Larkinella insperata: one gene and its partner. The protein of the gene in region 2 interacts with the protein of the main gene of each other region in a pairwise test. Links are inferred from orthologs where the notes say so. Each region holds a gene or a part of one and is shown on either strand. Other genes may lie near its edges.

Region 1 (7,672 bases), 270 kb from region 2 along the record:
ATGACGGCCGCCCTGCGCCCCTGGACCATCGACTTCCACATTGCCCAGAACGACGGAACCGTGCACGGAACCGGCTCGCACGACAAAACCGGTCGCCACTGCCTGGCCACCGATCCGAACGGTAAACTCGACATCACCAAAGACGCCGGCTACTGGCTGCGCGACGAAAACGGCAACCTCACCAAAGCCTTCAAACACATTTGCTGGGATGGCTGTATGTTCCCGAATGAGGTCATGCATAAACAACAGACCTGGAATGACATTCTGGCGGCCATGATCAAAGTTCGCGAGCAGCACGGCTGGAGTGAATAATTACCTTTTCGGTTTCGGTACCCACAAACCGGCGGGCGCCCCCTGCAGGCCATGGGTACCGAAACGAAACACCGTACATCTGTAAAACCCGTTACCTCTAACAATGGCAGCTAAAAAAGAAATACGAATTGGATTGGTCGGAACCGGTTTCATGGGCCGCACGCACTCCAACGGTTATAATCGCGTTCCTAATTTCTTCCCCGATCTGGCCTACACGCCGGTTCTGAAAGCCGTTTGCTCACGCAACGCCGAGAAAGTACAGGCCTTTGCCGACCAATGGGGTTACGAATCCATCGAAACCGACTGGAAAGCCCTGATTGCCCGCGACGACATCGACGCCGTCGATATCTGTACGCCGAACGATACCCACGCCGAAATCGCCATTGCCGCGGCCGAAGCGGGCAAAATGATTCTCTGCGAAAAACCGCTCGCCCGCAGTCTGGCTGAAGGCCAGAAAATGGTCGATGCCGTCAACAAAGCCGGGGTTGCCAACACGGTTTGGTACAACTACCGTCGTCTCCCGGCCGTCACGCTGGCGAAGCAGATTGTGGCTTCGGGCAAACTGGGCCGGATTTTCCACTACCGCGCCAACTTTTTGCAGGACTGGACCATCAACGCCGACGTTCCGCAGGGTGGTGCGGGTACCTGGCGGATGGACGTGGAAGCTGCCGGTTCGGGGGTAACGGGCGATTTGCTGGCGCACTGCATTGACACGGCCATGTGGATCAACGGCGGCATCACGGACGTGTCGGCCGTCACCGAAACGTTCGTGAAAGAACGGATGCACGCCGTGACGGGTAAAGTGCAGCCGGTGGGCATCGACGACGCCTGTATTTTCCACTGCCACTTCGAAAACGGTTCGCTGGGTCTATTTGAATCAACCCGGTACGCGCGCGGCCACAAGGCCCTGTACACGCTGGAGATCAACGGCGAAAACGCTTCGATCCGCTGGGATCTGCACGACTTGAACCGCCTGGAATACTTCGACCACAGCGATGAGTCGGTGGTGCGCGGCTGGCGTTCGATTCACGTCACGGATGGGGATCAGCCCTACATGGACAAATGGTGGGTGCCGGGTCTGGGCATCGGCTACGAACACGGTTTTATCCACCAGGTAGCCGACTTCCTGAAAAGCCTGGAAACCGGAGAACCCTGCTCGCCCACGTTCAAAGACGCGCTGGAAACCCAGAAAGTCTGCGAAGCCGTCATCAACTCGGCCAAAGCAAGAAGCTGGCAGGATACCGGCGTCGAGTGGACCGAGAAGTAAGGCGTACTGATACCAATGGACAGCCCACGGTTACAACCGTGGGCTGTTGTTTATCCCCAAATTCGTTCTGAAATCAATTATGCATCCAGATTCCATTCTTACCGTTCGCGGACTCATCAAAACCTTTTCGGGCGTGAAGGCGCTGGACGGGGTTCAGCTGGCCCTGCGGAAAGGCGAGGTTCATGCACTGATGGGCGAAAACGGGGCTGGAAAGTCAACGTTCATGAAAATTCTGGTCGGGCTGCACCAGCCGGATGCGGGTGAAATTTTCTTTGAGGGGCAGGAACTGAAAACCGGGGCCGTCAGCGAGGTGCTCAAAAAAGGCATTTCGATGATTCATCAGGAGTTGCTGGTCGTGCCGGAACTGACCGTTGCGCAAAACATCTTCCTGGGCCGCGAATCGCGCGGGGGCTTTTTTAGCTGGGTCGACGAGAAAAAACTGAATCAGGAAGCGGGAGCGCTCTTGACCCAAATGGGCGTTACGATTTCACCGACGACGAAAATGAAATACCTGAGCGTGGCCGAAATGCAGATGGTGGAAATCGCCAAAGCCATTTCGAACAACGCCAAGGTGATCATCATGGACGAGCCCACCTCCGCCCTCTCCGACAAGGAAGTGGCGACGCTCTTCGGCATCATCCGCGATCTGAAGCAGCAGGGGGTCGCCATCATTTACATTTCCCACAAAATGGACGAAATATTTACCATCTCCGACACCATAACGGTGTTGCGGGATGGCAAATACATCGCCACCCAACCCGCGGCTGACCTGGACAACCAAACCCTCATCAGGCTGATGGTGGGCCGCGAAATTGACAGTTTGTTCCCCGAATCCGTCGCGCCAAAAGGCGAAAAAGTGCTGGCCGTGCGGAATCTGCGCAGGAAAGGGAATTTTGTCGACATCAATTTTGAGGTTCATGCCGGGGAAGTGCTGGGGCTGGCGGGTTTGATGGGCGCCGGTCGCACCGAAATTGCCCGCGCCATCTTCGGACTGGACCCGCTCGACGAAGGCGAAATTTATTTAAAAGGAAAACAACTTATTATCAAGACTCCACAGGATGCGATTCAGCACGGAATTGGTTATGTTAGCGAAGACCGGAAAGGATTGGGGTTCATTCCCGCCTTGTCGGTGAAGCATAACCTAACGCTGGGCAGCCTGTCGAACCACGCCCGGGGGCCGTTTATTCAGGACCAGAGCGAAACGGCCACCGCGACCCGGATGATTACGGATTTGCGGATCAAAACCGCCGGTCCGGATCAGCAGGTCCGGTTTCTGAGCGGGGGCAACCAGCAAAAAATAGTGATCGGCAAAGTCCTGTTGTCGTCGCCGGAGCTGGTCATTCTCGACGAACCGACGCGGGGCATCGACATTGGTGCCAAGTCCGAGATTTATAAACTGATCAACCGGCTGGTGGCCGACGGTATTGCGGTGATCATGATTTCGTCCGAATTGCCCGAAATCCTGGGCCTGAGCGACCGGATTCTGGTGCTGTCGCAGGGCCGACAAACCGCGCTGCTGAGCAAGGAAGAAGCAACGCAGGAAACGATCATGCACTACGCGGTGCATCACTAATTACGCTTGACAACCCGAATGAAGACCCTTTTTAAACCTGAACTGACTACTCCTGAAAAAGCGTCACCCAGGCGCCTGCGCGGCCTGGGCCAGTACGGCCTTCTGATCGCTTTCCTCGTTGTCTGCGTGGTGTTGTCGATGATTACACCCAGGTTTCTGACGGTTTCCAACCTGATGATCATCGTTACGCAGGTTTCGATCAATGCGCTGCTGGCGTTTGGCGTCACATTTGTCATCATCACCGGCGGCATCGACCTTTCCATCGGCTCCACGGTGGCCGTAACGGGGGTCGTAGCGGCTATGTTTGCCCATCCGGACACGTACCCGGTCATCGTACCGGTATTGGCCGGGCTAGCGGCCGGTTTGCTGCTGGGCGCGTTCAACGGGCTGGTGATCACCAAAAGCAAAGTGCCGCCGTTCATCGTCACACTGGGCACCATGACCATCGGCCGGGGCCTGGCCCTGATTCTGAGCAAAGGTCGGCCCGTTTCGAACCTCTCGGATTCGTTCAACTTCATCGGCGGTGGTCAACTCCTGGGCATCCCGACGCCCATCATCATCCTGATTGTTTTCTTCATCATCTGCTCCGTATTGCTCCGGAAAACCGTTCTTGGCCGCTACATGTACGCGGTCGGCGGCAACGAACAGGCCGCCAAAGCATCGGGCATCCAGTTGAGCAAGGTCAAAATGGTGGTCTATACACTCTGCGGAGGGTTGGCGGCTCTGGCCGGAATCCTGCTCACTTCCCGCATCACCACCGGCCAGCCGAACGCGGGCGTCGGTTTTGAACTCGATGCCATTGCGGCCGCCATCATCGGTGGCACCAGCACCTCGGGCGGTACCGGCACCATGACCGGCACCCTGATCGGTGCGTTGCTGATCGGTGTTATCAGCAACGGGCTGGATTTAATGAACGTCACCTCCTACTACCAGCAGGTCGTAATGGGCATTATCATCATCGGCGCGGTGGTTCTGGATAGTTTAAATCAACACAAGAACGGGTAACCGATTCCCTATATTTATTTTATGAAACCAATTATTTTTTATTCCTTTTCCTTACTAATTGCCAGCGTTTTAACCAGTTGCAACCAATCCTCGTCGGGCGAAAACGGCGAGAAAAAACTAACGGTGGGCGTCTCGATGCTCAGTATGCAGAACGAGTTTATCGTCAATGTCCACGACGAAATTGAGAAAAAAGCGAAGGCATCGGATGTGGAACTGATCACCGTCGATGCCGAGCGGTCGGCCCTAAAACAGATCGAGCAGGTGGAGAGCTTCATTGCGCAGGGTGTCGACGCCATCATCATGAACCCCTGCGAAGTAGAAGCCAGTTCCCCCGCCGTAACCAAGGCCCTGGCCGCCAACATCCCCATCATCAACGTCAACTCCGAAACCACGGCCAAACCGTCGGCCTTCATCGGTTCCGACGACGTGGAATCGGCGCGGATTGCCATGAAATTCATTGCCGAAAAACTGAACGGCAAAGGCAATGTGCTGATGATACATGGTTACATGGGTCAGGCGGCTCAAATCAAACGCGAACAGGGCGCGCGCGAAATCCTGAAACAGTACCCCGGCCTGAAACTGATCGCCCACCAGACCGCCGAGTGGGACCGAGCCAAGGCCATGGCCCTGATGGAAAACTGGATTCAGTCGTACGGCAACACCATCAACGCGGTTTTCGCCCAGAACGACGAGATGGGCCTGGGAGCCGTCAAGGCCCTGACCGATGCCGGTTTGAAGGATAAAGTGGTGGTGGTCAGTATCGACGCCATTCCGGATGCCCTGCAGGCCGTTCAGAAGAGCACGCTCGACGCGACGGTTTTCCAGAATGCCGAGCAGCAGGGCGCGCAAGCCATCGAAACGGCCATCAAAATTGCCAAAGGCCAACCCTACGAAAAGCAGGTCTTGATCCCGTTTCAGTTGGTTACCAAGGACAATTTGACTAAATTTATGAAATAGTATTATTATCCCGTGGAATCATATCAGTCCTTAACGCGTTCTTTTTGTTAATTGCTCTTTATTTTGGGAAACAGCCTAGTGACTGTAACCCCGCGAATTCCTAAACCTGAATAGTAAATAATGAAGCGGTTCTCTTATTTGATTGGTGCATTGACCGGCTTTGTGGGAATGATTCAGGCCTGTCAAACGGACTCCACTACGAAGACCGACGACGCCAAACTGCCGGATGAAGTCAGTTATAATTTTGACATCCGGCCCATTCTCTCCGACAAATGCCTGGCCTGCCACGGCCCCGATGCCAACAAACGCGAAGCAGGTTTGCGGCTCGATGTGGCCGAAAGCGCCTTCAAAGCCTTGCAGGAAAACCCGTCGGCCCACGCGCTGGTGGCGGGAAAACCCGAATTGTCGGAAGCATTCCTGCGCATCACCACCCAGGATACGTCCCTGCTGATGCCCCCGCCCTCGTCCAACCTTAAGCTGACCCAGCGCGAAGTCAAGCTGATTGAGAAGTGGATCAAACAGGGCGCCAAATACGAAAAACACTGGGCGTTTGTGGCTCCGAAAAAACCGGCGCTGCCCGAAGTGGATCAGAAAGACTGGCCCAAAAACGAGATTGATTATTTTGTTCTCCATAAGCAAGAGCAGAAAGGGCTGGCCCCCAACGAGGAAGCCGACAAAGAGCGGTTGCTGAAACGCGCAAGTCTCGATCTGACGGGTTTACCGCCGACGCTGGAAATGATGGATCGGTTTCTGGCCGACAACAGCCCGAACGCGTACGAAAAAGCCGTTGATCAATTGCTGAAAAACCCGGCCTACGGCGAGAAAATGGCCCTGCACTGGCTGGACCTGGCCCGCTACGCGGATTCGCACGGCTACCAGGACGACGGCTACCGAACGCAGTGGCCCTGGCGCGACTGGGTGATTCACGCGTTCAACAAAAACATGCATTACAACGACTTCGTTACCTGGCAGTTGGCGGGTGATCTGTTGCCCAACTCGACCAAAGAGCAACTGCTGGCGACGGGTTTCAACCGCAACCACAAAATCACGGAAGAAGGGGGCGTCATCCCGGAAGAATACCGGATTATGTACGTCACTGACCGGACGGATTTGTTTGGCAAGGGCCTGCTGGGCGTGACGATGGAATGCGCGCACTGCCACGACCACAAGTACGACCCCTTCTCGCAGAAAGAATACTACCGGCTTTTCGCGTTCTTCAACAACGTCGAAGAAGTGGGCATTGAGTCGGTGATTGGCGGCCCCGAAACGTACGCCAAAAAACCGTTGATGGAAATCAGCGACGCGGACGTAAAAAACATTCTGACGTTCGTAAACAAACCCGACACCAACCGGCTGATCGTATCGGTCATGGGCGACATGAAGCCGGATACGATGCGGAAAACGTACATTCTGCAACGCGGAAATTACGACGCGCCGGGCGACGAAGTGCAGGCCGGAACGCCCGAATCGATTCTGCCCTTCAACAAAAATTACCCCAAAAACCGGCTGGGACTGGCGCAGTGGCTGTTCGACAAGAAAAACCCATTGACCGCCCGGGTGTACGTTAACCTGCTCTGGCAGGAATTTTTCGGCAAAGGCATTGTCAAAACCTCCGGCGACTTCGGAATGCAGGGCGACCTGCCCACCCACCCCGAACTGCTGGACTGGCTGGCCGTCGATTTCATGAGCCACAACTGGGACATCAAACGGTTGGTGAAACAAATGGTCACGTCGGCCACCTACCGGCAATCGGCAGTTATTTCACCGGAAAAGCTCAAAAACGACCCGGACAACGTCTACCTGGCGCGGGGCCCGCGCTACCGCATTCACGCCGAGTTTGTCAAGGATCTGGTGCTGTCGAGCAGCGGTTTGCTGAACCGTTCCATCGGTGGCCCCAGCGTAAAACCGTACCAGCCCGCGGGCTTGTGGGAAGGTGCCACCTCGGGCCGGGGCTTGCTCTCGACCTACAACCAGGACCACGGCCCCAGCCTTTACCGCCGGGGCATGTACACCCTGATCAAACGAACGGTTCCGCCCCCGTCGATGGCGATTTTCGACGCCAGCAACCGGGATTTGTGCGAAGTCAAACGCCTGAAAACCAATACGCCGTTGCAGGCGCTCGTGATGATGAACGACCCCACGGTCCTGGAAGCGTCGCGCGTACTGGCGGCCCGGTTGTTGCAGGAAAATAGCGCGGACAAGGACAAGATCACCAAGGCGTTTCGCCTGATTGTGGGCCGAAAACCGCGGGAACAGGAAGTCGAAACGCTGACGGCGTATTACGAAAAAGAAGCGAAGGAAATCAAAAAACCGGTGGCCGAAAAAGCCCTCGCCGTGGGGGAATACCCCGTTCCCGAAAAAATTGACCGGACGAAACTGGCCGCCCTGATGCGGGTCGTCTCGACCATTTACAACCTGGAAGAAACCATTACGAAAACTTAATTTCATGGAAAAGGAAATCTTAGAACACGGCTTTAATTTCAACCGGCGTCGGTTCCTGTCCCGGTTAAGTTTAGGACTCGGCAGCGCGGCTTTGGGGTCGCTCATGGTTCCGGATT
Region 2 (8,682 bases):
ACCCGAAGACGAAGAATATCCTGGTGATGGGTCCCTGGATTCACGGCGGCTGGGCGCGCGGCAACGGCGATGCGCTGGGGAATATTAAGTTTGGCTCCCAGACGGCCCCTTATTACCGGGAAAAAATTGAACTGGCGTTTTTCAATCACCACCTGAAAGACGGGCCCGATCCGCAACTGCCGGAAGCCTCGATTTTTCTGACGGGTTCCAACGAGTGGAAGCAATACAGCCAGTGGCCGCCCAAGGAGTCGGAGGAGCGCACTATCTACCTGCACACCAACGGCAAACTGTCGTTTGAAGCGCCAAAAGAAACCGAAGCGGTGTTTGATGAATACCTCAGCGATCCGAAAAAGCCGGTTCCGTACACCAACGAAGTCCGGATTGTCCGGGGCAGCGATTTCATGTACGAAGACCAGCGGTTTGCGGCTGCCCGCCCTGATGTACTGGTGTACGAATCCGAACCGTTGACCGAGGATGTGACCATTACCGGCAACATCATGGCGAACCTCTTTGTCTCGACAACCGGCACGGATGCTGATTTTGTGGTCAAACTGATCGATGTGTATCCCGACACCACCAAAGCCACCAGCCCGATACCGATGACGAAGATGCCCGGTTTTCAGTTGATGGTTCGGGGCGAGGTCATGCGGGCTAAATTCCGCAACAGCTTCTCGAAGCCGGAGCCGCTGAAGCCCGGTGAGGTTACGGAGGTGAAGTTTGACATGCAGGACGCGGCTCATACCTTCCGGAAAGGCCACAAAATGATGGTGCAGGTGCAAAGCTCGTGGTTTCCGCTGGTGGACCGCAATCCGCAGAAATTCATGAATATCTACGACGCCACAGAAGCCGACTTTCAGAAAGCCACGCACCGTGTTTATTTTTCCAACAAAAACCCGTCGCACGTGAAAGTGCGGGTGTTGAACAAAGGGATTTAGTGAACTATTTCATAAAAATGCCGTTCGCCGGGGGCAACCATCCCCGGCGAACGGCATTTTTGCTGCCCACAAACCACCAACCATTTTAACAGGATTTGTGGTCCTGAGCCGTTGTCCGTTCAGGCTGCAAAGACGATTCCTGTTGTCTGCTTTTTTTCCGTAGCCAAAAACTATATTTTTGGTTTTAAACCCTAAACCTGAAAAACGCCAGCGTTCTATGAAAAACGCCCTCATGGTCCTGTTGCTGGGCATTCTGCCCGGCTTTCTGGCCGCCCAACCGACCAGCGGCATTGTAACTTCCGAGTTTATTTACGAAAAAGCCCCGTTCCCCTCGTGCCATGCTTCCACGCTGGCCGAAACCCCGGACGGTATTGTAGCCGCCTGGTTTGGCGGCACCCACGAAAAGCATCCCGACGTCGGCATCTGGATCAGCCACCGGGGAAAGAAAGGCTGGACGGCACCGGTGGAAGTAGCCAACGGCGTGCAGCCGGACGGCACACGGCACCCCACCTGGAACCCGGTGCTGTTTCAGATGCCCAAAGGCCCTTTGCTGTTGTTTTACAAGGTCGGTCCCAGTCCGTCGACCTGGTGGGGCATGAAAATAACTTCGTCCGACGGCGGTAAAACCTGGTCGAAACCCGAACGGTTACCCGACGACATGGTGGGTCCGATCAAAAACAAGCCCGTCCTGCTGGCGTCCGGAACGTTGCTGAGTCCATCGAGCAGCGAAGACAACGGCTGGCGGCTGCACATGGAAAGCAGCACAGACGGCGGTAAAACCTGGCAGAAAACCCCGGCCCTCAACGACGGCAAGGAATTCAGCGCCATTCAACCCAGCGTGCTGTTTCATCCGGGTGGCCGGTTGCAATTGCTTTGCCGGAGCAAAAACAAGCAGGTGTTGGAAGCCTGGTCGGAAGACGGCGGCAAAACCTGGTCGGCGTTAAAAGCGACGCAACTGCCCAACCCCAATTCCGGGACCGATGCCGTGACGCTGCGCGACGGGCGGCAGTTGCTGGTCTACAACCATACGCCAAAAGGTCGGTCACCGCTGAATGTGGCGCTGTCGCCCGATGGAGAGAAATGGCAGGCGGCTGTGGTGCTCGAAAACGAACCGGGCAGTGAATTTTCGTACCCGGCGGTTATCCAGTCCCGCGACGGGCTGGTGCATATTACGTACACCCATCACCGGAAAAAGATTAAATACGTGGTCATTGACCCGCGTAAGTTGAAGCTTGCGGATATGAAAGAAGGAAACTGGCCAAACTTGTAGATGGTTCAGCCAGAAGATCTTGGAGAGTTAGCGAACGGTTTGCTGCTGCTGAATGACGGTTTTAAGCCGTTCGATTTCCTCCTGCTGGCTATCGGCTTTGAAATAGTAATACAAACCCGCGACCAGGAATATTTTTGACAGAATAAAAACGATTAAAAAAGCGAGCCGCCAAAGCTTGTGCACCCGGATAAATGAGTCACTTACCTCAACTTCCAGGTAATCCGGCTTATCGGGTTTGGGCGCGGCCTTTCTCTGCCGGTCCTGCCCATTCTGATCGCGCTTCTTAATATCCTTCCCGGTTGTCCGGGCCTGAATCAGCTCCCAGGTGCCCGGCGGTGGAGGTACGGCGTTATCCAGACAATACTGTTCGATTTGAATTTCAAGCTCGTTTAAAGCCGAAGACACTTCCGGGTAAAGTACCTTCATTTGCTGAACTTCCTGCTCTTCCTCTTCCGAGGCTAGCCCCAACAAATAGGCCTCCAAAACCCCACTATGTATGTAATTCTGAATATCCAACTTTGTGCGTAATTACGACCGACGATACAGATGAATGAAATCCCGAACGGCTTTTAATATCTCCGGTTTTGATAGTCCAAACTGATCAGAAATGGCTTCAAACGAATAACCCTGACGGAAGGACAAATCAAAAATAAACTCGGGAGAATAACTGCTCGCCGACGTTATTGGTTCGGCAATAGCGGTGTTCCGTTCCCTGGTTTTCGCTTTCAGCTCGAGCGCTTTCAAGCGGGCCAGCTTAATAATTGCAATCGCAGGACTACCCGACGAATTCATAAAAGAAGGCAGCTGCCCCGACGTAAAAACGTCGATCAGTGCTTCCTGCGCCAAGTGGGTTTGGGGGAGTATTTGCAAAATAACTCCGTAAGCCATTGCGCCGAATCGATCGTATAAAGCCCGTTGATCAGTAGGGGTGCGGAGGTGCCATTGGGAAGCATTTCCTGCTGATCGCTCCAATTCATTCATGCCATACAATATTAGTCCAACAAATCTTCATTAGCTGCTGAGACGGCTCTCCCACATTGACCCCTTCCTTCGGGAAAATACAGATCGGTCCGGCTCCCGTTTCCGCACTGAATTGAACAATTTTAATACCAAGGTACTAATAAAGTTACAAAAAAATCAAAAACTCTCTGAATGGCCCGGGGCATTTTTCCGTGGCCCAAAAACCGCGTCCGTAAAAATGCATCCGGTTCAGTAGTCTTCCAAGTCGGCCCATGCGTTCCGCTCAATTTTCCGTATCTTTGCACCTGATTTCAAATCCAGAAATACCGTGAGTTACAAAGAATACAAAAACCTGAACTACGCGCAGGTTACCAACGATATCTTAGCGTTCTGGAAAGCCAACCGCGTCTTCGAACAATCGATCGAAACGCGCGAAGGCCAACCCACGTTTACGTTTTACGAAGGACCACCGTCGGCCAACGGCAAGCCGGGTATTCACCACGTGATGGCGCGGTCGATTAAGGATATTTTCTGCCGGTATAAAACGCTCCAGGGTTTTCAGGTGAAGCGCAAGGGCGGCTGGGATACGCACGGGCTGCCCATTGAGTTGCAGGTTGAAAAAGAACTGGGTATTAACAAAGATCACATCGGCAAACCCGCATCGGAAGGCGGAATCAGCATCGAGGAGTACAACCAGAAGTGCCGCGAAGCCGTAATGAAATTCACGGACATGTGGAACGACCTGACCGAGAAAATGGGCTACTGGGTTGACCTCGACAAGCCGTACGTTACCTACCATACCGAATACATCGAATCCATCTGGTACCTGCTCAAGGAGCTTTACAAGAAGGGTCTGCTTTACAAAGGCTACACCATTCAGCCATATTCGCCCAAAGCCGGAACGGGTCTGTCGTCGCACGAGCTGAACATGCCCGGCACCTACAAAGACGTGAAGGACACGACGATTGTGGCGATGTTTAAAACCAAATCGTCGGAGCAAACCGCGCGGGTCTTTGGCGACCTGGAGGAGGCAACGCCCTACATCTTGGCCTGGACGACAACGCCCTGGACGCTGCCCGCCAACTCGGCGCTAACCGTGGGAAAAGATATTGATTACGTGCTGGTGAAGACATTCAACCCGTACACCCACGAACCCGTACACGTAGTGCTGGCCAAGGCGCTGACGGGCCGCTGGTTCAACGAAAAGGGCAAAGACGGCGATTTCGAGGGCTACGCGGCTTCGGACAAAAAACTGGTACCCTGGACGATCGTGGGCGAGTTTAAGGGCGCGGATCTGGCCGGTATTGAGTACGAGCAGCTTCTTCCCTACGTCCAGCCCGACCGACCGGCTTTCCGCGTGATCCTCGGCGATTTCGTAACGACCGAAGACGGTACGGGCGTGGTGCACACCTCCCCCACCTTCGGGGCCGACGACTTCCGGGTTGCTCAGCAAAACGGCATTCCGTCCATCATGGTGAAGGATGAAAACGGCAAGGAAGTACCGATTGTCGATAAACAGGGCCGGTTTGTGAAGGAAATGGGTGAGTTTGGCGGCCGGTACGTGAAAGAACAGTATTACTCGGACGAGGAGCAGGACGAACCGGAGTTCCGGCCCACCGATGTATTGATTGCCATCAAGCTCAAGGGAGAAGGCAAGGCGTTTCACGTCGAGAAGTACGAACACCCCTACCCGCACTGCTGGCGGACCGACAAGCCGGTGCTGTACTACCCGCTCGATAGCTGGTTTATCCGCACGACGGCCGTTAAGGACCAACTGGTGGAACTGAACAAAACCATCAACTGGAATCCCGAAAGCACCGGTACCGGACGGTTTGGCAACTGGCTCGAAAACCTGGTTGACTGGAACCTGAGCCGTAGCCGGTTCTGGGGAACCCCACTGCCCATCTGGCGCAACGACGTCGGTGAAGAAGTTTGCATTGGCTCGGTTGCCGAACTGAAAGCGGAAGTCGAAAAAGCCGTGGCGTCGGGCGGGTTGTCGGAAGACCAAACGGCTAAAAATGAAGCCTATCTGCAAAAACTGGCGTCGGGCGATTACGACCTGCACCGGCCTTACGTGGATGAGCTGTACCTGCTGTCCGACTCGGGCAAGGTGCTGCAACGCGAACCGGACCTGATCGACGTTTGGTTTGATTCGGGGGCCATGCCGTACGCGCAGTGGCATTATCCGTTCGAGAACAAGGATATTTTTGAGAAAGCGTATCCGGCGGATTTTATTTCGGAGGGCGTTGACCAAACGCGGGGCTGGTTCTTCACGCTCCACGCCATCTCGGGGATGCTGGGCACGCTGGACGGGAAAGCCGAGTCGTCGGTCGCCTTCAAAAACGTGGTTTCGACGGGTCTGGTGCTCGACAAAAACGGCAACAAAATGTCGAAGCGGCTGGGCAACGCCATCGATCCGTTCACGACGCTGGAAACCTACGGCGCCGACGCGACCCGCTGGTACATGATTACCAACGCCGAGCCCTGGGATAACCTGAAGTTTAACCTAGACGGTATTGCCGAGGTGCAGCGCCGGTTTTTCGGTACGCTTTACAACACGTACTCGTTCTTCGCGCTGTACGCCAACCTCGATCAGTTTGATTTTGACGGCGTACGGACCGTCCCCGTGGAGCAACGCCCGGAACTGGACCGCTGGATTCTGTCAAAATTGCAGTCGCTGGTGCTGGAAGTTGAGCAGCAGTTTGAAAATTATAACCCCACGAAAGCGGGCCGGGCCATCCAGGATTTTGTCAACGATCAGTTGTCGAACTGGTACGTGCGGCTGTCGCGTCGGCGGTTCTGGACGGGTTCGGCACAGGGCAGTTCGGCGGAAGATAAACGGGCGGCCTACGAAACGCTGCACGAGTGCCTGACAACGGTTTCCAAGCTAATGTCGCCCATCGCGCCTTTCTTCGCCGACTGGCTATACCGTAACCTGACCAAGGAAAGCGATCTGTCGGTTCATTTGTCGTCGTTTCCGAAAGCCGAAACGGTCCTGATCGACAGCGATCTGGAAACGTCCATGCAATTGGGTCAGGATATTTGTTCGCTGGTTCACTCGCTGCGGAAAGGCCACAAAATCAAGGTGCGCCAGCCACTGACGAAGGTGCTGATTCCGGTTCTGAACGAAACCACGCGCCGGCAAATCGAGCACGTTTCACCGATTATCCAGTCGGAGGTAAACGTGAAAACCGTGGAGTTCATCGACGATGCGTCCGGCATTTTGAAGAAGAAAATCAAGCCGAATTTCAAGACGCTCGGGCCTAAGTTTGGTCCGATGATGAAGGACGTCGCCACGACGATCAACACCATGACCGAAGACGACATCCGGAAGCTGGAAGCCGCCGGAACCATGCAACTGGGGATTGGCGAGATTACGCTGGCCGACGTGGAGATCAGGACGGAAGATGTACCGGGCTGGATTGTTGCCAGCCAGAACGGTTTGACGGTGGCGCTGGACGTTACGATCACGCCCGAGCTGCGGCAGGAAGGCATCGCCCGTGATTTCATCAACCGCATCCAGAACCTGCGCAAAGACCAGAATTTCGACGTGACCGACAAAATCCGGATCGAGTTGGAGGAAAGTTCCGGCGAAGGCCCGAACGACGTGCTGACCACCGCCATCCAGACGCACAAAGATTACATCTGTCAGGAAGTGCAGGCGCTGTCGCTGGACCTGGTTTCGGACCTGAACGGCAACGCGACCGAAATTGAAATGGACGAGTTCCGGCTTCGTTTAAAAGTAGCTGTCGCGTAACCGCCCACTCTGTAAAGGAACGTCCGTGTTTCGGAAAGCTCATATCTCAGTTTTCCGAAACACGGACGTTTGCTTTTCGTGAATTTCTATTTTACCAGTAGTTTCTTAACAAAACGTTTGCCTTCTCCCTGAATCTGAATGAAATACGAACCCGTTGGCAGCTCCGGCAACGCAAGCCGTTTTTCCGAACCGTTTAATTCAAACGTCTGATTCAGCACCGGCCGCCCCTGTACATCGCTGGCTACGACCTGAACGGTCTCCTTGTGTCCAAAACCCGTAAATCGAAGTTTCACACTCGTATCGTTGTTGTCAACCGGATTCGGGAATATTTCTACATCGGCCGCCAACGGTATTTCCGCCGTTACCCCCTCGCGCGCACTGGCCGAGCTAGCCAGATATATCCGGTCGAGGTAAAAAGCCGGCCGGGCGGTTCCCGTGGCATCCTGAAAATAAAGATCCGACAGGGTTGCCGGACTGTTAAAAGTCGAAAGCGGAATCGTCACCTGCTGCCATTGATTGGCGGCCGGGGTAACGGTGTAGTAAGGCCCGCCCCCATTCAAAATCACCCGGATCTGCTGCCCGGTATTGGTGCCGCCGTGAATCCAGAACTTCAGGTGTGTCAGACCCGCCAGGCTCACCGGCGAATTGGCGTGCAGGTACAACCCCGCCCAACCCGCATCGTATTTTACGGACAACGATTTTGCACCGTTCTGCACCGGCGACGTGTTGCCAAAATTACGTGTCGTGCTCCACGACCAATCCGCCCAGTTGCTGTTGAGCGCGTCGTCGTAAATCAGGTAAGTCGTAGCGGCTGAGCCCGTTACCGTTACGGTGGTTGTGGCGGTTTTTGTGCAGGAGTTTACCCCCACCGTCAGCGAATACGAACCGGCGGCTGCGGTGGTTACGTTGGCAATGGACGGATTCTGGCTAGTAGACGTAAAGTTGTTGGGACCGCGCCAGGAATAAGTGGCGCCCGTCCCGGCGTTGGCCGCCGTCAGGTTCAGCGTCTGACCCGCCGTAACCGGGCTATTACTGCCCGCTACCGCCGTTGGCAATGATCTGACCGTCACGGCCGTAGTCAGGTTCTGGGCCGCTCCGCCGGAAGGCGTAACCGTCAATGAATACGTACCCGTGGCCAGCGTGGTAGCGTTCGGGATGGTCGGAGTGGCCGCGGTCGATGCAAAGCCGTTCGGGCCACGCCAGCTGTAGGTAGCTCCCGCCGGAGCGTTGGATACCGTTAAGCTTAGGGTTTGGCCCGCGCAAAGAGGGCTGTTGCTCGAAGCCGTCAAGACCGGGGGCGGGGTGGTTCCGCCGGTTTCGGAGAAATACGCCACCACGAAGGTGTAAGCGGCCTGGTAATAAATGGCGGGTTCGGTTACTTCCCACGACGCATCCGGGTAGACGGTGTTCCAGTCTCGGTAGGCCTTCATCGGCGGTTCGCTTTTCGGGGGCGTCGCCGGGCCGGAATAAAATTGATTCGGCCCACCGACCACAAAACCGGGTGCCGGACCAAACTGCGAGTTGGCTCCGTCGTACTGGGCCGAACCGTCGCGGTACCAGCTGTGGTAAATTTCCATGACGCTGTTATCGCCCCCGAGGTTGGTTCCTTTCGCGCCCATATTACTCAGGTACACCCACGAAAGCGGGTTCCGGCCGTGCATGTAGTGCAGATATTCCTCAGCGATTTCTTTGTAAAGCACCGTTTTTGCCGGATTAATGCCCAGTTCGGCGGACAAAATTGCCAGTTGTGCCCACTTCAT

The links. Proteins that work in one complex are often made in the same cells at the same time.
Region 1: the proteins of ileS (region 2) and OQ371_RS13955 interact in binary tests that used the Escherichia coli proteins (3 or more experiments, as listed by UniProt). The link is inferred for Larkinella insperata from one-to-one orthologs.

The regions. Positions count from the first base shown.
Region 1 is NZ_CP110973.1:3,475,666-3,483,337, reverse strand. The notes cover bases 3,147-6,146. They hold OQ371_RS13955 (sugar ABC transporter substrate-binding protein), read left to right. Parts: upstream 3,147-4,178; coding sequence 4,179-5,114; downstream 5,115-6,146. Other genes in these bases: OQ371_RS13950 (PSD1 and planctomycete cytochrome C domain-containing protein), read left to right, coding at 5,235-6,146; OQ371_RS13960 (ABC transporter permease), read left to right, coding at 3,171-4,157; OQ371_RS13965 (sugar ABC transporter ATP-binding protein), read left to right, coding at 3,147-3,152. Also shown: OQ371_RS13975 (sugar phosphate isomerase/epimerase family protein), read left to right, coding at 1-312; OQ371_RS13970 (Gfo/Idh/MocA family protein), read left to right, coding at 416-1,579; more of OQ371_RS13965, read left to right, coding at 1,659-3,146; more of OQ371_RS13950, read left to right, coding at 6,147-7,556; OQ371_RS13945 (DUF1501 domain-containing protein), read left to right, coding at 7,561-7,672. UniProt on the Escherichia coli protein: Part of the ABC transporter complex RbsABC involved in ribose import. Binds ribose. Also serves as the primary chemoreceptor for chemotaxis.
Region 2 is NZ_CP110973.1:3,743,273-3,751,954, reverse strand. Bases 3,113-7,122 are described here. They hold ileS (isoleucine--tRNA ligase), read left to right. Parts: upstream 3,113-3,493; coding sequence 3,494-6,922; downstream 6,923-7,122. Other genes in these bases: OQ371_RS15020 (glycoside hydrolase family 9 protein), read right to left, coding at 7,009-7,122. In the rest of the region: OQ371_RS15045 (CocE/NonD family hydrolase), read left to right, coding at 1-935; OQ371_RS15040 (sialidase family protein), read left to right, coding at 1,153-2,205; OQ371_RS15035 (hypothetical protein), read right to left, coding at 2,233-2,688; OQ371_RS15030 (hypothetical protein), read right to left, coding at 2,734-3,051; more of OQ371_RS15020, read right to left, coding at 7,123-8,682. UniProt on the Escherichia coli protein: Catalyzes the attachment of isoleucine to tRNA(Ile). As IleRS can inadvertently accommodate and process structurally similar amino acids such as valine, to avoid such errors it has two additional distinct tRNA(Ile)-dependent editing activities.